One region of the Streptomyces sp. WY228 genome, then DNA from elsewhere that is predicted to be linked to it. Evidence: riboswitches for the same ligand, from Rfam matches in the RefSeq annotation. Region 1 holds a riboswitch; each other region holds the start of a gene.
What was found. Region 1 has a riboswitch for cobalamin ahead of KV381_RS07050 (cobalamin biosynthesis protein). Riboswitches for the same ligand answer to the same signal wherever they lie in the genome.
Positions count from the first base shown of each region.

Region 2: linked by a shared signal. The riboswitch ahead of KV381_RS34115 (CbtB-domain containing protein) and the one ahead of KV381_RS07050 (cobalamin biosynthesis protein) in region 1 are both predicted to bind cobalamin.
Region 3: linked by a shared signal. The riboswitch ahead of KV381_RS01710 (ABC transporter substrate-binding protein) and the one ahead of KV381_RS07050 (cobalamin biosynthesis protein) in region 1 are both predicted to bind cobalamin.

Region 1 is NZ_CP079114.1:1,653,358-1,660,271, forward strand. Features, by position in the region: gene KV381_RS07025 (hypothetical protein) at 1-388, opposite strand, end outside; gene KV381_RS07030 (alpha/beta hydrolase) at 573-1,700, opposite strand; gene KV381_RS07035 (class II aldolase/adducin family protein) at 1,769-2,428, opposite strand; gene KV381_RS07040 (inorganic phosphate transporter) at 2,706-3,971, shown strand; gene KV381_RS07045 (hypothetical protein) at 3,984-4,214, shown strand; cobalamin riboswitch at 4,363-4,497, shown strand; gene KV381_RS07050 (cobalamin biosynthesis protein) at 4,635-5,585, shown strand; gene KV381_RS07055 (cobyric acid synthase) at 5,582-6,914, shown strand, end outside.
Region 2 is NZ_CP079114.1:7,827,582-7,834,495, reverse strand. Features, by position in the region: gene KV381_RS34145 (pirin family protein) at 1-390, opposite strand, end outside; gene KV381_RS34140 (M48 family metallopeptidase) at 539-904, shown strand; gene KV381_RS34135 (hypothetical protein) at 1,028-1,702, shown strand; gene KV381_RS34130 (TetR/AcrR family transcriptional regulator) at 1,747-2,478, opposite strand; gene KV381_RS34125 (SDR family oxidoreductase) at 2,511-3,416, opposite strand; gene KV381_RS34120 (CbtA family protein) at 3,630-4,385, opposite strand; gene KV381_RS34115 (CbtB-domain containing protein) at 4,500-4,715, opposite strand; adenosylcobalamin (AdoCbl) riboswitch at 4,719-4,868, opposite strand; gene KV381_RS34110 (histidine phosphatase family protein) at 4,982-5,578, shown strand; gene KV381_RS34105 (4'-phosphopantetheinyl transferase) at 5,615-6,349, opposite strand; gene KV381_RS34100 (metallophosphoesterase) at 6,346-6,914, opposite strand, start outside.
Region 3 is NZ_CP079114.1:399,145-406,058, forward strand. Features, by position in the region: gene KV381_RS01690 (adenosylcobinamide amidohydrolase) at 1-176, opposite strand, end outside; gene KV381_RS01695 (PRC and DUF2382 domain-containing protein) at 476-1,522, shown strand; gene KV381_RS01700 (ABC transporter ATP-binding protein) at 1,670-2,455, opposite strand; gene KV381_RS01705 (iron ABC transporter permease) at 2,452-3,537, opposite strand; gene KV381_RS01710 (ABC transporter substrate-binding protein) at 3,534-4,580, opposite strand; cobalamin riboswitch at 4,640-4,827, opposite strand; gene KV381_RS01715 (beta-ketoacyl synthase) at 4,940-6,163, opposite strand; gene KV381_RS01720 (acyl carrier protein) at 6,160-6,435, opposite strand; gene KV381_RS01725 (acyl-CoA dehydrogenase) at 6,551-6,914, opposite strand, start outside.

The sequences.
Region 1 (6,914 bases):
CCTCGATGTCCTCGGGCGCGGCGTGGACGAGCGACCAGGCGTCGAAGAGCGCCACCCAGCCGCGCAGCACGGCGGAGTCGTCCCGGTCCCAGGCGCGCAGCCGCCAGCCGGGGCGGGCGGTGTCGCCGTGCAGCTCGATGAGTCCGGCCAGCCGGGCCCGGTCCCAGCCCGCGCGGACCTGCGCCGGGGAGAGCTCCAGGGCGGTGGCCGCCCGTTCGAGGGCGTGGGCCGCGAGCGGGGCGGCGGTGCCGGGCCCCGGGGTGCCGGCGGCCCAGTGGGCGATGCGTACGGCGTCGGCGAGCACGGCCCTGGCCTGGCGTGCCAGTTCCGTGCGGGGCGGGGTGCCCTCGGGGGGCCGGGGAGCCGGCCTGGTGCGCCGGGTGGTCACGGCCTTGCGGGCGGTGGCAAGGGGTCGCGGGCGGACAAGTCGCAGCCTGGAGTCGCGCGGAGTACGGGACGTCACGGGAGCAGTCTTGCCCCTGACGGCCCGAAAGCCCAAACGGAAGGCGTTTCACCGGTACGTGAAAGGTTCCCCCGGCGCGACGGCAAGGGGGAGAGTTCACCCCATCGGCTCACATCAGCGGCGTGAGGAAGCGCCGCAGGGTCTCTTCGTAGCGGGCCGGGTCGACGTTCCACATCGAGGCATGCGGAGCCTGCGCCACGGCGTGCAGGCTGACCAGATCCGGGCGGCGGGCGGCGAGCTCCCGGGACGGCCCCCAGGGGGCGATGGTGTCGTCGGGGCCGTGCAGGATCAGGGTCGGGGCGCGCAGCGAGGCCGCCGCCGAGGTCTCCAGCACCGGGGCCGGGCTCATCCCGGTCCGGCCCTGGGCGGCGCGGACGGCGAGCGGCAGCAGGGCGGCCGGGACGCCGCGGGCGGCGGCCAGGGCGCGCAGGGTGACCGGCCAGTCCAGCACCGGCGAGTCGAGGACGAGCCCGCCGATCCGGTCGCGGAGCGGTGACTCGACGGCGGCGTACAGGGCCATGGTGGCGCCGGTGGACCAGCCGTGGAGGATGACGTTCCGTGCCCCGTGGCGCAGGGCGTGACGGATGGCGGCGTCGAGGTCGCGCCACTCGGAGGCGCCGAAGTGGCCGAGGCCGTCGGCGGGGCGCGGGGCTCCGGGGTCGCCCCGGTGGGCGAGGTCGAGGATCGGGAAGCGCTGGGCGTGCAGGAAGCCCATGAGGTTCATGGGGTGGGCCCGGGTGGCGCCGAGGCCGTGCACGGTGATGATCCAGGTGTCGCGTGCGCCGGGGACGTACCAGGCGGGCAGGATGCCCAGCTCGCCGGGGATCTCGGCCTCCTGGTGGTCCAGGCCGAGGTCGCTGCCCGGGTCGCCGCCGTACAGCGCGGGGGTGAGGCGGACCTTCGCGCCGGGTTCGAGGAGCCCCTGGCCGACGCTCTCCAGTCTCCGTACGACCGTGTCGGCGGCCTGGGAGGCCCCGTCCACGACGGGTCCGACGACCGCGTGGACGCCGGGTCCGGCGAGACCCCAGGTGCCGGGCCGGAGCGCCGAGAAGGAGCGGGTCAGGGTGACCTGCCCGGCCGCCGTGGCGTGCACGGTGAGTCTGCGGTCGGCGGGGAGGGGACGTCCGGGCGTCGCCCTGAGGGCGACGTCACTGGCGTACCGGCCGGCCGCGACCGCTGCCGCACCGACGCCGAGGATCGAGGTGACGGCCGTTGCCGTCGCGGTTACCGGGCGCACCGCTTCAGTGTCGTGGCGCGGGTGACGGGCTGCCAGCGGACGGGGGCCGTCCGGGCTGCGGGCGCGGGTCAGCCGGGCTGGCCGTATCCCTTGAGCGCCTCGGTCACCTCGGCCAGCTGGGCCGGGTCGAGCAGGGCCGGGGCGCGGCCGGGCACGGAGCTCGCGGTGAGCCAGAGGCGGCACAGCCACTCCAGCTGGGCGGTGCGCTCGTAGGCCCGGTCGAGGGTGTCGCCGTAGGTGACGGTGCCGTGGTTGGCGAGCAGACAGCCGGTCCGGCCCCGGAGGGCTTCGAGCATGGCCTCGGCCAGTTCCGGGGTGCCGTAGCGGGCGTAGGCGGCGGTGCGGACCGGGCCGCCGAGGATGGCGGCCGCGTAGTGGATCAGCGGCACCTCGGTGACGAGGGTGGAGACGGCGGTGGCGTGCACGGCGTGGGTGTGGACCACGGCGGCGGCGTCGGTGGAGCGGTAGACCGCCAGGTGGAGAGGGAGTTCGCTGGTCGGCCCGAGCTCCCCGATGACCTGTCGGCCGTCCAGGTCGACGCCGACCGCGTCGTGGGGTCCGAGCCGGTCGTAGGGCACCCCGCTGGGCGTCACCAGGACCAGATCGCCGACCCGGGCGGACACATTGCCCGAGGTGCCGACGACCAGCCCGTCCGACGCGCTGCGGCGGGCCGTCGCGACGACGTCCCGCCAGGTCTCTGCCACGGATTCCGGGTGCTGCTCGCTCATGGGGCGAGCGTAGGCGCGACGGCGCGCAACCGGAACGTCACGCGGGCCGTGACGGGGATCTCTTCCGGGCGCCGAACAGCCGGTCAAAATGTTCGCCAACGGGCGGCAAAGGGCAGTCCACGCCGCACCCCACAGGCATCCCGCAACCTCTCCCGCACACAAGCGGAAGCGGCCCACTCCGTTTGGGGTCACCGCAACGCCCTGTCCAGTTCATCTTCCGTTCACCCAGGTTGCCTACGGTCCACGAGCCACTGACGTCGAACGATTGCCTGGGTAAATGGAACACATCACGCTGCTGCTTGCGATTGTGGTCGTAACAGCTCTCGTGTTCGATTTCACGAACGGTTTCCACGACACCGCCAACGCGATGGCCACCACCATCTCGACCGGCGCACTGAAGCCCAAGACAGCGGTGGCGATGTCCGCCGTTCTCAACCTGATCGGCGCGTTCCTGTCGGTGGAGGTCGCGAAGACGATCTCCGGCGGGATTGTCAACGAGGACGGCCTCAGAACCGAGGTCATCTTCGCGGCGCTCGTCGGCGCCATCCTGTGGAATCTCCTGACCTGGCTGGTCGGCCTGCCCTCCAGCTCCTCCCACGCCCTGTTCGGCGGTCTGATCGGCGCCGCGGTCATGTCGGCCGGCTGGTCCTCGATCAACGGCGGCACCGTGGTCACCAAGGTGCTGCTCCCGGCGATCGCCGCCCCGCTGGTGGCCGGCCTCGCCGCGATGCTGGCCACGCGGCTGACGTACCGGATCAACCGGAACGTCACCGACCCGAACCAGCTGAAGTCGACGGCCAAGGGCTACCGGGCCGGACAGATCGCCTCGGCCGGTCTCGTCTCGCTCGCCCACGGCACCAACGACGCCCAGAAGACGATGGGCATCATCACCCTGGCCCTGGTCACCGGCGGCGTCCTCGCCCCCGGCTCCAACCCGCCGATGTGGGTCATCGTCTCCGCCGGTCTGGCCATCGCGCTCGGCACCTACCTCGGCGGCTGGCGCATCATCCGCACCATGGGCAGCGGCCTGACCGACCTCAAGCCGCCGCAGGGCTTCGCCGCCCAGACCAGTGCGGCGACCGTCATCCTGGCCTCCTCGCACCTCGGTTTCTCGCTCTCCACCACCCAGTCCTGCTCGGGTGCCGTGATGGGCGCGGGCCTCGGCCGCAAGGGGGGCGTGGTCCGCTGGTCCACCGCCACCCGGATGTTCGTCGCCTGGGGTCTGACGCTGCCGGCCGCGGGTCTGGTCGGCGCGGGCGCCGAGTTCCTGACCAAGCAGGGCACCTGGGGCATCACCGTCACCGCGATCCTGCTCGTCGGCGGCTCCTTCGCGATCTGGCTGGCCTCGCGCCGCCAGCCGGTCGACCACACCAACGTCAACGACACGGCCGCCGGCGAGGACGAGCCGCAGGGCGTCGTCACCACCGCCATCGCCGCGGTCCAGCCGCCGCCCGTCGGCGTCCCGGCCTCCGACCTCATGACCACCATCCCGGCTCCGGCCACGGCGCCCGACGACCCGGCCCGGCCGCCGGCCACGGTGTAAGGACAGATCCGCATGAAAATCGACTGGGCAGCTCTCGCCTCCGTCTTCGGTGTCAGTCTCGTGGTCACCGTCGCGCTGGTCGGCCTCTTCACCCTGGGCATCGTCGCCCTCTCCAAGCAGTCCGCCACGGCCGGAGGCAGCGCCTCCGGCGGATCGGTGGCGCTGGCGCGCACCGGCGCGTACGCCTGCTTCGCGCTGTGCGTGGCGGCGGTCTCGTACGGGATCTATCTGATCGTCGCCTGACCCCGTTCCACCGCACTCCTTCGGGCCGGACACACCTCGTGTGTCCGGCCCGATGTGCGTCTGCGCACACTGGAGCTCCGCAGGTCAACAGCAAGTTGACTGCCGTTCTCGCAGCGTGGTGGACTGCCGGAGCCATGTACGGCGACAGAAGAGGAAGCCGGTGAGAATCCGGCGCGGTCCCGCCACTGTCACCGGGGAGCACTCCCCCACACCGGATGTCACGGCCCTCCCGACGAGGGCTGGAAGGCCGGGGGAACTGCGGATCCGGGAAGCCAGGAGACTCTTGTCGCCGGTCACGTCGAACCAGGGCGCGGACCCTGAGTGAGGACATACGCCATGCCCGGCCGCCGTGCGCCGCATCCTGTGCCTCGTCCCGTACCTCTTCGTGCCGGAACGCCTCTGCCCGCGGCGGGCTGAACCGTGCGTGCCGACCGTGTCTTCGCCTACGGCGCCACCGCCGGGCTGATCGCCGACGCGGCTCTGGGCGACCCCCGGCGGGGCCATCCCGTCGCCGGTTTCGGCCGGGCCGCCGCGCGGGTGGAGTCCTTGCTGTGGCGTGACGACCGGGGCCGGGGTGCGCTGCACACCCTGCTGTGCGCCGGAGGCGCCGTGGGGGCCGCCGCACTGGCCGCCCGTGCCGTACGGGGACGCCCCGCGCTCGCCGTCGCGCTGACGGCCGCCACCACGTGGTCGGTCGTCGGCGGTACGTCGCTGGGCCGGGAGGCCCGCGCCATCGGCGGCGCGCTGGCCGCCGGGGACCTGGAGGTGGCCCGGGAGCGGCTGCCGCATCTGTGCGGGCGTGATCCGCACTCCCTGGACGGGCCGCAGATCGCCCGCGCCGTGGTGGAGTCGGTCGCGGAGAACACCTCGGACGCCGTCGTCGGCGCCCTGGTGTGGGGGGCGATCGGCGGGGTGCCGGGGCTCGTCGGCTTCCGGGCCGTGAACACCCTGGACGCGATGGTCGGCCACAAGTCGCCCCGCCACCGCCGTTACGGCTGGGCCTCGGCCCGCCTGGACGACCTCGCGGGGTGGCCCGGAGCGCGGCTGACGGCCGCGCTGGCCGTCGTGGCGGGCGGGCGGCCCTCGGAGGCCGTACGCGCCTGGAAGGCGGACGCGGGGCGCCATCCGAGCCCGAACGCGGGGCCGGTGGAGGCCGCGTTCGCGGGGGCGCTCGGCGTACGGCTGGGCGGGACGCTGGCGTACGCGGGGCGCGTCGAACACCGGCCGGTGCTCAACGGGGCGGCCGGACGGGAGGTCCGGGGCGCGGACATCGAACGCGCGGTGCGGCTCTCGCGCCGGGTGAGTGCGTTGGCCCTCGGGGTGTGCGTGGTGGGCCGGACAGTCGTGGGACGGAAGCGGGGACGGGCATGAGCGGCGGACTGCTGGTCGCGGGCACCACATCGGACGCGGGCAAGAGCGTCGTCACGGCGGGCATCTGCCGGTGGCTGGTGCGCCGGGGCGTGAAGGTCGCGCCGTTCAAGGCGCAGAACATGTCCCTGAACTCCTTCGTGACCCGCCAGGGCGCGGAGATCGGGCGGGCCCAGGCGATGCAGGCGCAGGCCGCCCGGGTGGAGCCGACGGCCCTGATGAACCCGGTGCTGCTGAAGCCCGGCGGCGACCGGTCCAGCCAGGTGGTCCTGATGGGGAAGCCGGTCGGCGAGATGAGCGCCCGGGGGTACCACGGGGGCCGTCAGGAGGCGCTGCTCGGCACGGTCACGGACTGTCTGGAGCAGCTGCGGGCGAGCCATGACGCGGTGATCTGCGAAGGGGCCGGGTCGCCGGCCGAGATCAATCTGCGGCGGACCGACATCGTGAACATGGGCATCGCGCGGGCCGCTCGGTTCCCCGTGCTGGTGGTCGGTGACATCGACCGGGGCGGGGTGTTCGCCTCGTTCTTCGGCACGACGGCGCTGCTGAGCGCCGAGGACCAGGCACTGGTCGCGGGCTATCTGGTGAACAAGTTCCGGGGCGACGTCTCACTGCTGGAGCCGGGGCTGGACATGCTCCACGGCCTGACCGGGCGGCGGACGTACGGAGTGCTGCCGTACGCCCACGGGCTCGGCATCGACGAGGAGGACGGCCTGCGGGTGTCCCTGCGCGGTGCGGTCCGGGAGTCGGTCGTGGCGCCGCCGCACGGGGAGGACGTGCTGCGGGTGGCGGTCTGCGCGGTGCCGTTGATGTCCAACTTCACCGATGTGGACGCGCTGGCCGCCGAACCGGGCGTCGTCGTGCGGTTCGCGGACCGGGCCGATGAGCTGGCCGACGCGGACCTGGTGATCGTGCCCGGGACGCGCGGCACGGTGAAGGCGCTGGCCTGGCTGCGCGAGCGGGGGCTCGCGGACGCGTTGGTGCGGCGGGCGGCGGAGGGCCGGCCGGTGCTCGGCATCTGCGGCGGGTTCCAGGTGCTCGGTGAGCGCATCGAGGACGAGGTGGAGTCGCGGGCGGGGGTCGTGGACGGGCTGGGGATCCTTCCCGTACGGATTCGCTTCGACCGGGACAAGACGCTGGCGCGGCCGGTCGGTTCGGCGCTGGGCGAGCCGGTGGAGGGGTACGAGATCCACCACGGGGTGGCCGATGTACGGGGCGGGGAGCCGTTCCTGGACGGGTGCCGGGTGGGTGCGGTGTGGGGGACGCACTGGCACGGGTCGCTGGAGAGCGATGCGTTCCGGCGGCGGTTCCTGGTGGAGGTGGCCCGGGCCG
Region 2 (6,914 bases), 6.2 Mb from region 1:
GTGGTCCTTCGGGCTCTCCTCGGAGTGACTGATGGCGCGGCCCGAGGTCATCAGGCCCAGCTCGCGGGGGCGTACCGTCTGGAGGCTGCCGAGGCTGTCCCGGTGGAGGACCTCCCCGTCGTGCAGCCAGCTGACGGTCTGGAGGCCCATGTGGGGGTGGGGCGGGACCTGCATACCGGGCTCGTCGGCGATGTCGTCGGGGCCGTAGTGGTCGACGAAGGCCCAGGCGCCGACCATGCGCCGGCCGAGGTTGGGCAGCAGTCGGCGGACCTCGGTGCTTTCGCCGAGCTGGACGCGGCGGGGGGCGAGAAGCTCACGGACGGGCTCGGCGACGACGAAGCCGCGCCCTCCGCAGACGGAGGGCGTTGCCTGGCGATCGAGATTGCTCATGGCGCTCAACCTATTCCCGTGGGGGCGTGGGACACCGGGGTCCCACGCCAGAACTTTAGTGGAATGTTCAACCATTGCGTGGTGTTGTCACGGGCGAACGTACGACGGGGCGGTCCGGAAGCGGCCCGCACCACACGAAGGAGGACACGTGAGCGAGACCGAGACCTACTACGAGTTCGGCACCGCCGCCGACCGGTGGGACCGGGCGCAGATGTTCTTCGAGGCCAAGGAGTACCTGACGGCCGCGCGGATCCTGGCCGGACTGGTCGAGGAAGTGCCGGAGCAGGTCGCGCCGCGGCTGCTGCTGGCCCGCTCCTACTACCACTCCGCCCGGCTGGGCAAGGCGGAGAAGGAGCTGCGGACCGTTCTGGAGCTCGACCCGGTGGAGAGCTACGCGCGCCTCATGCTGGGCCGGACGCTGGAGCGCCAGGGGCGGAGCGCCGACGCGACGCCGCACCTGCGGATGGCCGCCGCCCTCACCGGCGACTTCGGCCCCGGAGCCACCCGCTCCTGAGCCCGCCACCCGCCACCCCGTTTCCCTCTGCCGGGCCCGCACCCCTCGGTGCGGGCCCGGTCTCCTTTACCCGCCGGTACGGACATCGGACAATGGGATCTCCAAGACCAGGGGGTGGGGGAGATGTACGGATCCAGGAGCGCCGCGTTACGCCGGGCGCGGACGGCCGCGCTCATCGGACTCGCGGTGGCGGCCTCGGCCGGCTGCTCCGGCGGCAGCGACGGTGCGAGCGGCGGGAAGAACGGCACCGGGGCGGAGCTGACCGCCCGCCCGCCGGGGGCCCACAGCTGGACCGGCAGGCCATGCGCCCTCCTCTCCGGCGCGGCGCCCGCCGACGGCTTCACCCTCGGCAGCTCCACCGACTCCGCCTCCCCCGACTCCCGGGAGGACATCGGCGAGAACGGTACGCGGCCGCTCTACCGCCGGACCGGCTGCCTCACGGACCTCAAGGCCCCGGACGGCACGTTCTGGAAGCTCAGCACCACCGCCCGGGTGTACGAGAACACCGGGCCCGCCCGCCGCGCCTACCGCGTCAAGAAGGACCTCGACCGTGCCCATGGGCGCGGACCCGAGAAGATCCATGACACCGCCTACGCGTTACCGGAGGACGACCAGGGCCGTCCGGGCCGCACCCTCCTGCTGTGGAACGGTGACCTCGTGCTCACGGTGTCCGCGTACGCGCCGCACGGCAGCACCGAACACGACGTGCAGAAGGATCTCGAACGCATCGTCGGCAACGCGGCGCGCCGCACCGAGGACGGGCTGCGCGATCACGACGTCTCCTCCCCCGCCCCCTGACGCCCCCATGGCCCGCCCACGGCGCGGCGGATCAGAGGCGCGGATCAGGTGTCGGGCCCGGCGTTCGCCACCCGGTCGAGCCACTCCTTCATCAGCGCCGCCTCGGCGGTGCTCAGACCCGCCCCGTGCTCCTTCCGCAGCAGGGCGCTCAACCGGGCCGCCGCCGTGGGCACTTCGGCGGCCGGCGGCGCGCCGGGCGACGCGCTCGGTGACATCTCCGGCGAGATCTCCGGCGTGAGCACCTTCGCGTACAGCGCGTCACGCACCCGATGGGACACCTCGATGTCGTCGAACGTCGCCGGGCGGGACACCAGCATCAGCGCCACCCCCACATTGGCCGACATGATCATCTGGGCGGCGAGCTCGGGCGCGACACGTATCCGGCCCCGGGCGGCGGCCCGTTCGAGGTCCCCGGTCAGGATCCGGTGGGACTCCAGCGCCGCGGCGGGCGGCGTGCGCATCGCCGGCGAGTTCATCAGCCGGTAGAGGTTGCGGTTGTCGAGGGCGAAGGCGACGTGGCTGTCCCACCCCCGGCGCAGATCCTCCACGGGATCCGTCGTCTCGCCCCGCTCCCTCTTCGTCGCCAGGTACTTCTCGAAGCCGTGGTCGACGACGGCCGACAGCAGGCCTTCCTTGTCGCCGAAGTGGCGGTAGAGGGCCGGAGCGCCCACCTTCGCCGCCTCGCACACGGCGCGCGTGGAGATATCGCCGTCGGGCGATTCCCTGACCAGAGTGGCGGCCACTTCCAGGATGCGCGTGCGGGTGCTTGTACTCACCGGACGGACGCTATCAAGCGGCACGGCGGCGGTCAGACGATGCCGCCGTTGGCCCGCAGCACCTGGCCGTTGACCCAGCGGGCCGGGCCGGCGAGGAAGGAGACCACCTCGGCTATGTCCTGCGGGGTACCCAGCCGCTCCAGCGGCGGCTGGGCGGCCATCCGCGCGACGGTCTCCTCGTCCTTGCCGTCCAGGAACAGGGCGGTGGCGGTCGGCCCCGGCGCGACGGCGTTGACGGTGACGTCGCGGCCGCGCAGCTCGCGGGCGAGGATCAGCGTCATGGCCTCGACGGCGCCCTTGGTCGCGGCGTAGGCGGTGTAGCCGGGCAGCGCCAGCGACAGCACCGAGCTGGAGAAGTTGATGATGGCCCCGCCCTCACGCAACCGCCGCGCGGCCTGCTGGTCGACGACGAACGTGCCCCGGATGTTGGTGCGGTGCATCCGGTCGAGCGTGTCGAGTTCGAGCTCGGCCAGCGGCGCGAGCGCCATGACCCCCGCCGCGTGCACCACCACATCGACGCCGCCGAACGTCTCCTCAGCCGCGTCGAAGAGCGCCGCGACAGCGGCCTCGTCGGCCACGTCCGCCTGCTGGGCGAAGGCCTCACCGCCCGCGGCGGTGATGGCGGCGACGGCGGCCTCCGCCTCGGTCCGGTTGCCCGCGTAGTTGACGACGACCGCGAAGCCGTCGGCGGCGAGCCGTTCGGCGCTCTCGCGTCCGATGCCCCGGGAACCCCCGGTGACCACGGCCACCCGACGCGGGGCGTCATCGGTGCGTGCGGCCTGCGCGGAGGACGCGGATGCGGGTGCCGGCGTCGAAGCGGACGTCGATGCGGACGTCGATGCGGATGTGGACTGTTCGCTCGTGGACTGTTCGCTCGTGGACTGTTCGCTCGTGGACTGTTCGCTCGTGGACTGTTCGCTCGTGGACTGTTCGGTCATGGCAGTGCTCCTGGCGACTGGGGTCGCGGCGGTCCCGTGAAACCCGACGAGATCAACGCTAACACCATCACGTTAACGACGCTACCCCGCGAACGTAGCAACGCTAATAGACATCGCTACCCCCGCTACCCCCTATCCCCATGTCGCCCTGTCCGCACACGACGGAACCCGCCGGGTAGGCCCGGCGGGTTCCGTCGTACGCATGCGGGTCGCTCAGCTCACCGCACCCGCGGTGCGAGGCGTCGCCGCACGGGCCACGGGCGTCAGAAGACGTTCGGTGAGGTAGCCGAAGACCACGCCGAAGACGGTCCACAGCGTCGCCTGGACCGCGAGCGTCGAGAGCCGGAACTCCCACAGCAGAGTCGCCGGGAAGTCCTTGCCCACCTCGTCGAAGGAGGGCAGGAAGGCGTAGGAGAGGCCGATCAGCAGGACGAAGCCGGCGACGGCCACGACGGTGGCGTTCCAGTTGCCCAGGCGGGGAGCGAGCCGTTTGCCGATGATGACGGCGGCGACGGCCAGCAGCACGCTGAGGGCGACCATCAGGAAGAACAGGGTGGTGCGCTTGCCGATGGTGTCGGGGTTGCCGACGGCAGGCGGGTTCGCCGGGTACTTCAGGAACGGCACGACGTAGACCGTGAGCAGGGCGGCGCCCGCGATCAGCGCGGCCGTGGCCCGGGGACCGAAGTCGCCGATGCGGCCCAGCGCGTAACAGAACACGAGGGCGGCGATCCCGCCCACCGCGACGCCGAAGACCAGGACGCCGGTGGCGAGTCCACCGGTCGCCTGCATGGTGCGGCTGACCAGTTCCTCGCCGCCGCCGTGGTCGTGGCTGTGAGCCTCTTCGAGGGCGATGGCCGCGTCCACCTGGGACTCACCGAGGAAGTAGGCGACGGCGAGCGCGAGCGCGCCCGCGATCAGGCCCGCGAGCATGCCGCGCACGAGCAGAGCTCTGACAGATATGGAGTTCACGATGGTTTCCTGTTTCTCTTGCTTCCCGTGTCCGCTGATGCCCTGGCTGTTCCAGGTGCCGCAGGTACTGCCGGTGCCTCAGGCGCCTCAAGCGCCTCAAGCGCCTCAAGCGCCTCAGTGGCAGGGGAAGCCGAGCAGGTGGCGGCCGTCGTGGACCCACTCATGGACGCCTTCGCCCGAGATGAGTGCGGTGGCGCCCTGTTCGGCGCCGACGAAGTACAGCAGGACGAGCATGAGGATGCCGAAGAAGATTGCCCACGGGGCAATGGCCTTCGCCGAGATCGGAGTGATCGCTGATGTTCCGGTTGCGGGAACGGCGGACTGTGCCATCGCAGTACCTCCTGTGGGAACACGCGTCCCAGTCGTGGTGCCTCGGACGAAGGTGCTGGGTCTGACTTCCCCGCACGGATGCGGGTTCACAGTGGCGCGACCGTGCCGGATTCTCACCGGACTTCCGTCACACCCTCGTCATGGTCGACGTGACCATACCGCCTGTACGCAGGTACCGCCATGGTCCAATCTGCGGAGCCGCGGAGCACGGATCCCTTGGGGTCACAGGGCTTTGGGGCCCATGGTGAAGGAGTGAGGGCAGGAACATGACAGTACGGGTGATGTTGATCTCACCGGCGATGAACGCGGCACTGCGGGAGGCCCGCTTCGACGGCGACGCCCCTCTGGACCGGTCCGGCCGGGAGCGCGCGCGGGCCGCGGCCGGCGCGGTGCCGGACGCCGGGCTCGCACTGACCGGCCCCTCGGAGCGGTGCCGCGAGACCACCGCCGCGCTCGGCCTGGCGGCACGGACGCGCACCGAACCGGCCCTGGCCGGCTGGGATCTGGCGCGCTGGGCCGGCCGCCGTCTCGACGACGTGGCCGCCGCCGAGCCCGCGCAGGTGGCCGCCTGGCTCGGCGACCCCGCGGCGGCGCCGCACGGCGGCGAGTCGCTGCACGAGCTGGTCGGGAGGACCGGGCGGTGGCTGGACTCCCTCGGCGGACCGGACGCGCCCGGCACGAGCTTCCTGGCGGTGGCCGAGGCCGCGGTCGTCCGGGCGGCGGTCGTTCATGGACTGCGGCTGCCGACGGAGGCGTTCTGGCGGCTGGACGTCGCCCCGCTGACGCTGACCGGGCTCAGTGGCCGGTCGGGGCGGTGGAACGTGGGCCTGGGCCGCCCCCTGACCGCTCCCCCGGCCGACTGAGCGTCACGCCGCGTCGCACCACCGGCTGACCCAACGTCACACCGCGTCGCTGTCCCGCCAGTCGGGCCTGACCAGCACGGCCGTGGCGACGATGCCGCCCTCGATCCGCCAGAGCCCGTGCAGCGTCGTCGGCAGCGCCGGATCGGTGAGCAGCAGCCGTGCGGCGAAGGAGCCCTCGGCGGCCACACCGCCCCGGGCGCCGTCGTCGCCGCCCGGACGATCGGTCCGATGGAACGTCAGGTCGGCCTCGGTGAAGTCGAGTTCGAGTCCGGTGACCGGATACCAGGTCTTGAAGACGCTCTCCTTGGCGCTGAACAGGACCCGGTCCCAGTGGATTTCGCCCGTGTCGTCTTCGTCCGGGACCTCCGCCACGGGCGGACCGATCCGTTCGCGTTCGGCGGGCAGCGTCACCAACTCCCGTACGCCGCTGGGGAGCGGGGCGTGCGGTTCCGCGTCGATGCCCAGCGACAGCACGTCCTTCACACGGGCCAGCGCGGCCGCCCGGTACCCGTCGCAGTGGGTGAGGCTGCCGACGATTCCCTCGGGCCACAGCGGTCGTCCCCGGTGTCCGTGGAGCACGGCCACCGGCGGCAGGCCGAGTCCGGCCATGGCGCGCCGGGCGCAGGCACGGGCCGTCGCGAAGTCGTTCCGGCGTTTGGCCACGCTCTTGGCGATCAGCGCCTCCTCCTCCGGGAAGAGGGTTCCGTCCGGGACGCTCTCCGCGCGGGTCGCCGCACAGGAGACGTCGGCGGGGAGCAGCAGCTCGATCACGCGGCGCCTCCGGGGGTGCGCGGTCGTGCGGACGGTTCGGCGCCGGTCCGGTCCGGTGCGGCGGGATCGCCCTCGTACGGAAGGATCTGCCGCAGCAGGCCGCGCGGGTGTCCCCGCTCGCGCCACTCCCTGGGGTAGCCGATGGAGACCTCCTCGAAGCGCACCCCGTCGTACCAGGTCGTCCGGGGGATGTGGAGGTGGCCGTAGACGACGGCGGTGACGTTGAAGCGGCGGTGCCAGTCGGCGGTCAGTTCGGTGCCGCACCACTGCGCGAACTCCGGATACCACATCACCGACGTGGGTTCCCGCACCAGCGGCCAGTGCCCGGCCAGGACGAGGGGTATCTCGGAGTCGTGCTCCGCGAGCCGGCGTTCGGTCGCGGCGACGCGGGCACGGCACCAGTCGTCCCGGGTCGGATAGGGGTCCGGGTGGAGGAGGTACTCGTCGTTGCAGACGATGCCGGACTCGTGCGCGACGGCGAGCGACTCCTCCTTCGTGTGCGTTCCCGGGGCGCGGAAGGTGTAGTCGTACAGAAGGAAGAGCGGGGCGATCGCCACCGGTCCGT
Region 3 (6,914 bases), 1.3 Mb from region 1:
ACCTGGGCGTTGAGGATCCAGGCGCGGGGGCCGATGCCGCCGCCGAGCACCGCGCTGCTGCAGACCCGGACACCGGGCCCCAGCCGCCAGAGGAGGTGGTGGATGCGGTGCCCGTCCTCGTGCCGGTCGCGCAGTTCGCCGCGTTGCGCGGGCAGCCGGACGCGTACGGAAGAGATGGCGCACCCCTGGTGGCTCGGCGGGTCGGCTGATTCGGCAGGTCGGCGGTGGTCCGTCGTACGGCCGCCGCGGTCCGCCGATCATATGCGGGACCTGCGGCATCACCCGTTTGGCCTAACCGGTTTCGGAGCGGCCCGGCACCGCCGCACGGGGCCAAGGCCCCGCACCGGGCCTTCGGGGACCTTGATCCGGGCAAGCGGGCGGTTGCAACGTGCATGCGGGTGAGGCGCGATGGAATCCGGACGCGCCACCTCCGGTGGAGCCAACCACAGGGCGTGCCCAAGAGGAGGAATCGGTTATGGGAGCCGCTGACGGTTTCACGGATTCCGGAGAACTCGACGGTCTGACCGTGTACGACAACGACGGCGAGAAGGTCGGCAGTGTGGGCCGGGTGTACGTCGACGACGACACCGGCAAGCCCGACTGGGTCACGGTCAAGACCGGCCTGTTCGGTATGAAGGAGAGCTTCGTCCCGCTCGCCGGAGCCCGTCGAGTGGGCTCCGACCTGCACGTCGCCCATCCGAAGGACAGCGTCAAGGACGCACCGCGGGTGGACGCGGACGCACACCTCTCCGTCGCGGAGGAGGAGGAGCTGTACCGGCACTACGGCCTGACCAGGAAGTCCGGCAACCTCGGTGACAACCGGTCGGCCGGCATGGACGCGCCGACCACCGCCGGGACCGGGGCGATGGGCGCGGCCGGTGCCGCGGGTGCGGCAGGCGCGGCCGGAACGGCCCCCGGAGCCAAGGCCACCGGGAAGGCGACCACCACCGGGACGAGCGCCGGGATGGCCGGCGCGGGAACGACAGGAGCTGCGGGCATGGCAGGAGCAGGCAGCGGTACGGGCAGGCACCGCGACACGGACGCCGCCACCACGGGACGCCCGCTGGCGGGCGCCGGAGCGGGCACGTCCCGGGCGGCCGACATGAGCGGCAAGGAGGAGATGATCCGCTCCGAGGAGCAGCTGCACGTCGGCAAGGAGGAGTACGAGAGCGGCAGGGCGCGGCTGCACAAGTACGTGGTGACCGAGGAGGTCACCCGGACCGTGCCCGTCTCCCACGAAGAGGTACGCGTGGTCCGCGAACCGCTCCAGCCCGGCGAGAAGACCGCCGGGACGACGGACCTCGGTGAGCAGGACGTCGAGATCACGCTGCACGCGGAGCGCGCCACCGTGCGCAAGGAGGCCGTGCCGGTGGAGCGGGTCCGGCTGGAGACCAACCGGGTCACCGAGCAGAAGGAAGTCTCCGCCGAGATCCGCAAGGAGAAGATCGACTACGCGGACGGCAAGGACATGGGCACCGGCAAGGACACCGGTGGCGAGTTCGGCCAGGGGCGACGCCGCTGACCAGCACCTCCTCAGGTGGCCATACGGCCGCTCCCACGTCCTCGGCCGCCGGGCGGACTCGTACACGGGTCCGCCCGGCGGGCTGTCCGGGCCCGGCCGGTACACCGGTCCGGCCGGTGCGACGCGACCGCGAGGACCGTACGGCGCTCAGCGGCGCGGCAGGAACCGTACCGAGGGGCGTCCGTCGGGGCCTTCCGGGGTGACGACCGCCCGGACCCCGTAGACGTCCTCGATGAGTTCGCCGGTGATGACCTCGGCCGGGGTGCCGCCCGCGACGACCCGGCCGGCCTTCATCACGGTGATCCGGTCGCAGAACATCGCGGCGAGGTTGAGGTCGTGCAGCGCGACGACGCTGGTGACGGGGAGTTCGGCGACCAGGGCGAGCAGGTCCAGCTGGTGCTGGATGTCGAGGTGGTTCGTCGGTTCGTCCAGGAGGAGTTCGCGGGGCTGCTGGGCCAGGGCCCGGGCGATCTGGACGCGTTGGCGTTCGCCGCCGGACAGGGTGTGCCAGGACTGGCCGGCCCGGTCCGTGAGCCCGGTGCGCCGCAGCGCCTCGGCGACGGCGTCCTCGTCGGTGCGGTCGGGGGCGGACCAGGCGCGGCGGTGCGGGATGCGGCCGAGGCGTACGACGTCGAGGACGCTGAGGTCGACCTGGGTGACCGCGTGCTGGTCGACGACCGCGATCCGGCGGGCGACGGTGCGGCGGCCGAGGCCGGCGAGGGGGTTCCCGTCCAGGGTGACGACACCGGTGGCCGGGGCGAGGAGGCCCGCGAGGATCCGCAGCAGGGTGGACTTGCCGGAGCCGTTGGGGCCGATGAGTCCGACGGTGGAGCCGGGCGGCGGGGCGATGTCCACGCCGTCGAGGATGAGCCGGCCGCCCGCCTCCCGGCCGACCCGTTCGGCCCGCAGGCCGCCGTTGCCGAGGAGGCTCATGACGTGCTCCGGGTGCGGTACAGGACGAGGACGAAGGCGGGGACGCCGATCAGCGCGGTGACGACGCCGACCGGTACCTCCTGCGGGTCCAGGACGGTCCGGGCGAGGGTGTCGACCCACACCAGGAAGACCGCCCCGGCGAGCGCGGTGACCGGGAGGAGACGCCGGTGCCCGGAGCCGGTGAGGGCGCGGGCCGCGTGCGGCAGCACCAGGCCGACGAAGCCGATCGCCCCGGCCGCGCTGACCAGGGCGGCGGTCAGCAGGGCGGTGGTGCAGAGCAGCACGATCCGGGTGCGGGCGACGTTCACGCCGAGCGCGGCGGCGGCGTCCTGCCCGAAGGCGAAGGCGTCGAGCGTACGGGCGTGGGCCAGGCAGACCACCAGGCAGACGGCGAGCACCGCGGAGCAGAGGGCGACCTCGCTCCAGCCGACGCCGCTGAGCGAGCCGAGGAGCCAGAACAGCACCCCGCGGGTCTGTTCGGCGTCGGCGGAGGTCATCACGACGAAGGAGGTGAGGGCGGAGAAGAGCTGCATCGCGGCGACGCCGGAGAGGACGACCCGGTCGGTGGAGCCGCCGAGGGTGTGGCTGAGCAACAGCACCAGGGCGAACGAGCAGATGGCCCCGGCGAACGCCCCGGCCGACAGCGACACCGCTCCCCCGCCGACCCCGAGGACGACCACCACGACCGCCCCGGTCGAGGCTCCGGAGGAGACGCCGAGGACGAAGGGGTCGGCGAGCGGGTTGCGCAGCAGGGACTGCATCACCGTGCCGCACACCGCGAGCCCCGCGCCGCACACGGCGGCGAGGAGGGTGCGGGGCATCCGGAGGTTCCAGATGATGCCGTCCCGGATCGGGCTGAGGTCACCGGCGCCGAACCCGAGGTGCGCGGCGACGGCGGACCAGACGTCGGGCACGGAGATCCGGGCGGGCCCGATGGTCACGGCGACCGCGACGGAGGCCAGCAGGAGGAGCAGGCCGCCGCTCCGGAGCAGCACGGTGAGCGGCGCGCCGCGCCGGGCGGGGCGGGTGGCGGCAGGCGGCGGGTCGGCCGCCTTCACGGCAGTACGGCTATCGGCGCTCACCCCGCGAGCCCGAAGTCGCGCAGCCCGGCCGCGACGCGCTCCAGGCCCTCGACGGTCCGGATGGTGGGGTTCATGGCCTGGCCGCTGAGCAGTACGTAACGGCGGTTCCTGACGGCGTCCATCGTCTTGGTGACCGGGTTGGACTCCAGGAACTCGATCTTCTTCTCGGCGCTCTCGGCGGTCTGCGTCGTACGGCTCAGGTCGCCGATGACCAGGACGTCGGGGTTGCGGTCGGCGACGGTCTCCCAGCTGATCTGGGGCCATTCGTCGTGGGTGTCGTCGAAGACGTTCTTCGCGCCGAGTTCCTTGGTGATGACGCCGGGGGCGCCGCAACAGCCCGCGAGGTAGGGGGCCTTGGAGTCGGAGAACCAGTAGAGGAGGGAGGCCTTGGATCCGTCGACGCCTTCGGCGGCCTTCGCCACCCGTTCCTGGAGTTTCTTCACCAGGGCGTCACCGCGCTCGGGGACGCCGAACACCTGGGAGAGTTCCCGGACTTCGGTGTAGACGCTGTCCATGGTCAGGGGCGCGGTGCGGGCTCCGTCGCCGCTGCCGCTGTTGTCCTTGCCGACGCAGTCGGCGGGCGAGATGTAGGTCGGGACGCCGAGCTTCTCGAACTGTTCGCGGGGTGCGACGCCGCCCTTGGCGAGGGTGGAGGTGAAGGAGGCGGAGAGGAAGTCGGGTTCCTTGTCGAGGACCTTCTCCGAGGAGGGCCGGTTCTCCGATATCCGCTCGACGCCGGCGTTGGCCTTCTCCAGGCCCTTCATGACCGGGTCGCTCCAGGTGGCGGTCCCGGCGAGCCGGTCGGCGAGCCCGAGCGAGAGCAGGATCTCGGTCGACCCCTGGTCGACGGAGACGGCCCGCTGGGGCGGGGCCTTCACCGTGACGGTGCGCCCGCAGTTCTCGATGGTGAGCGGAAAGCCCTTGGTCTTCTTCCCGTCGGCGGCCCCGGTGCTTTCGCCCCCGCCGCAGGCGGTCAGCAGGAGGAGTCCCGCCGCGAGCAGGGCGGCGGTACGTATCGGGGCGGGGGTGGCCGTGGACAGCACGAAGGACCTCTGTGTCTCTGGGCCCAGCCGCGGAGCCCGTCGTACGGTTCCCGTGCCCCGGTGCGGGCGCGGGCGCCAGCAGGTCTTCGGACTCGGGTTCGTCCGGGCGGGACGCCTTCCCGGAGCAGGTGGGTGCTCCAGTGGCCGTGGCCCCGCCCGTCCCCCTCACCGCTGCGCGTCAGTTCCGGTCTCGCACCGGATTCCCTGACCCCGTCGCTGGGGTTCGACTGGCCCCGGCAAGCTATCACGCGGCTTACCACAGATCAGACGCGGTGCGGCGGGCCGCCGGGCGCGGGGCCGGTGCGGCGCGGGATCGGCCCGCCGCACCGGCCCGGACAGACTTAGGGCGTGTCCGGCGGTTACGGAGCCTGGAGGGCGATCACCGCGTTCTGGCCGCCGAAGCCGAAGGAGTGGCTGACGGCCCGCCGTACGGGCACCTCGCGCGGGGCCTTGGTGACGCAGTCGATGTCGAACCCGGGCTCGGGGGCGTCCAGGTTCGCGATCGGCGGGATCATCCCGTGCTGGAGCGTGAGGATCGTCAGGCCCGCCTCGATGGCGCCGGCCGCGCCCATGCAGTGGCCCAGTACGCCCTTGGGGGCGGTGACGGGCGGCCGGTGCGGATAGGCCCGGCCGATGAGGGCGGCCTCGGTGGCGTCGTTGAGGGGGGTCGACGTCCCGTGGGCGTTGACGTGGTCGACGTCCTCGGGCCGCCAGCCCGCGTCGCGGAGCGCGCCGTCGACGGCCGCCCGCGCCACGTCCCCGGAGGGGTGGGGGCTGGTGGGGTGGTGGGCGTCGGTGGTGGCGCCGGTACCCGCGATCAGCGCCCGGGGGGAGGCGCCTCTGGCCCGGGCGTCCTCGGCCCGCTCCAGGACCATGACGGCCGCGCCCTCGCCCATGACGATCCCGGCCCGGTCGGCGGCGAAGGGCCGGCAGAGGCGGGCGGGGTCGCCGTCCCGCTGTGCCGCCGCGCCGGAGCGGGCGAAGCCGGTCATCGCGACCGGGAACACGATGGACTCGGTGGCCCCGGCGATGGCGATGTCGCAGTGGCCCAGCGTCAGCATGTCGCGGGCCACGGACAGGGCGGTCACCCCGGACGAGCAGGCCGTGCAGGGGGCGAGGCTGGGTCCGGTGGCCTTCATCCGGATGGCGATCTCGGCCGCGGGCATGTTCGGGATGGTCAGCAGGATGCCCGAGGGCGAGGTGGCCTCGGGGCCGCGCCGCTCCAGGGCGACGGCCTGTTCGGTGAGTCCGGCGGATCCTCCGCTGCTGGTGCCGACCACGACGGCGACCCGGGTGCCGTCCCAGTGCTCGGGGTCGAGCCCGGCGTCGGCGACCGCCTCCCGGGCGGCCAGGACGGCGAACTTGACGTAGCGGCCCATCCGGAACGCGGTCCGGCCGCCGACCGCGTCGTCGAGGTCGATGCCGGAGACCGTGCAGGCGAAGTCGACAGCGCAGCCGTGCAGTTCGGGGACGGTGCGGGCGGGTGACTCCCCGGCGCAGACTCCGTCCCAGGTGGTGTCGGTGGTGTGGCCGACCGGGGTGATCATGCCGAGCCCCGTGACGGCGATGGCGGGTCGCTTCATCGGGTGTTGCTCACCGGCACCGTGGCATCGGCCGCCGCGCTGCCGACGGCCGCGTCGATGTACGCGGAGATGTCGGCCAGCGTGGCGTCCTTGTACAGCTTCTCCGAGTCGGCGTCGACGCCCAGCGTCTCCTTGATGATGACGGCGAACTCGGCGACCGCGAGCGAGTCCATCTCCAGGCTGTCCATCGTGGACTCCGGCAGGATCTCGGCAGCGGGCACCTTGAAGGTCCCGGTGAGTACCTCGGTGATCTTGGGGTGGATGGTCTTCATGGCGATTCCTCTCATCGGTGTTTCATCGGCGTCTGGCCGGCTCGGGTTCTCCCGTACGGCGGGTAGGCGAACGCAGCGACCCACCGCTCCGAATAACTGGATGACGATCTTCCGGTTACGCCTTGGGGCGAACCGATTCGTCTACGCTCACCTGCGGCTTCTCGAACCATCGGGAGAGCATCGAGGTGGTTCCCCAGTACGCCAGCAGGACCCCGCGGGCGCCGAGCGCGGCCACCTTCTCGCGCAGCGGACGCCTCCTGCTGCCGCAGTTGGGCCGCTTGAATTCGGCCGCGCGGCCCCGGATGCCCGCCCTGCGGCCCCGGTGCCAGGGCCCCTCGGGGTCGTCGTAGACGTCCGCGTACCCGGGTCCGGCGATCGGCCAGTCCGACATCAGGCGCTCGGGAAGGGCGAAGGACCCGACCAGGGCGGGGGTGTGCGCGGCCACGGCGGCGATCGCCCGCTCCACCGTGTCGGGCAGA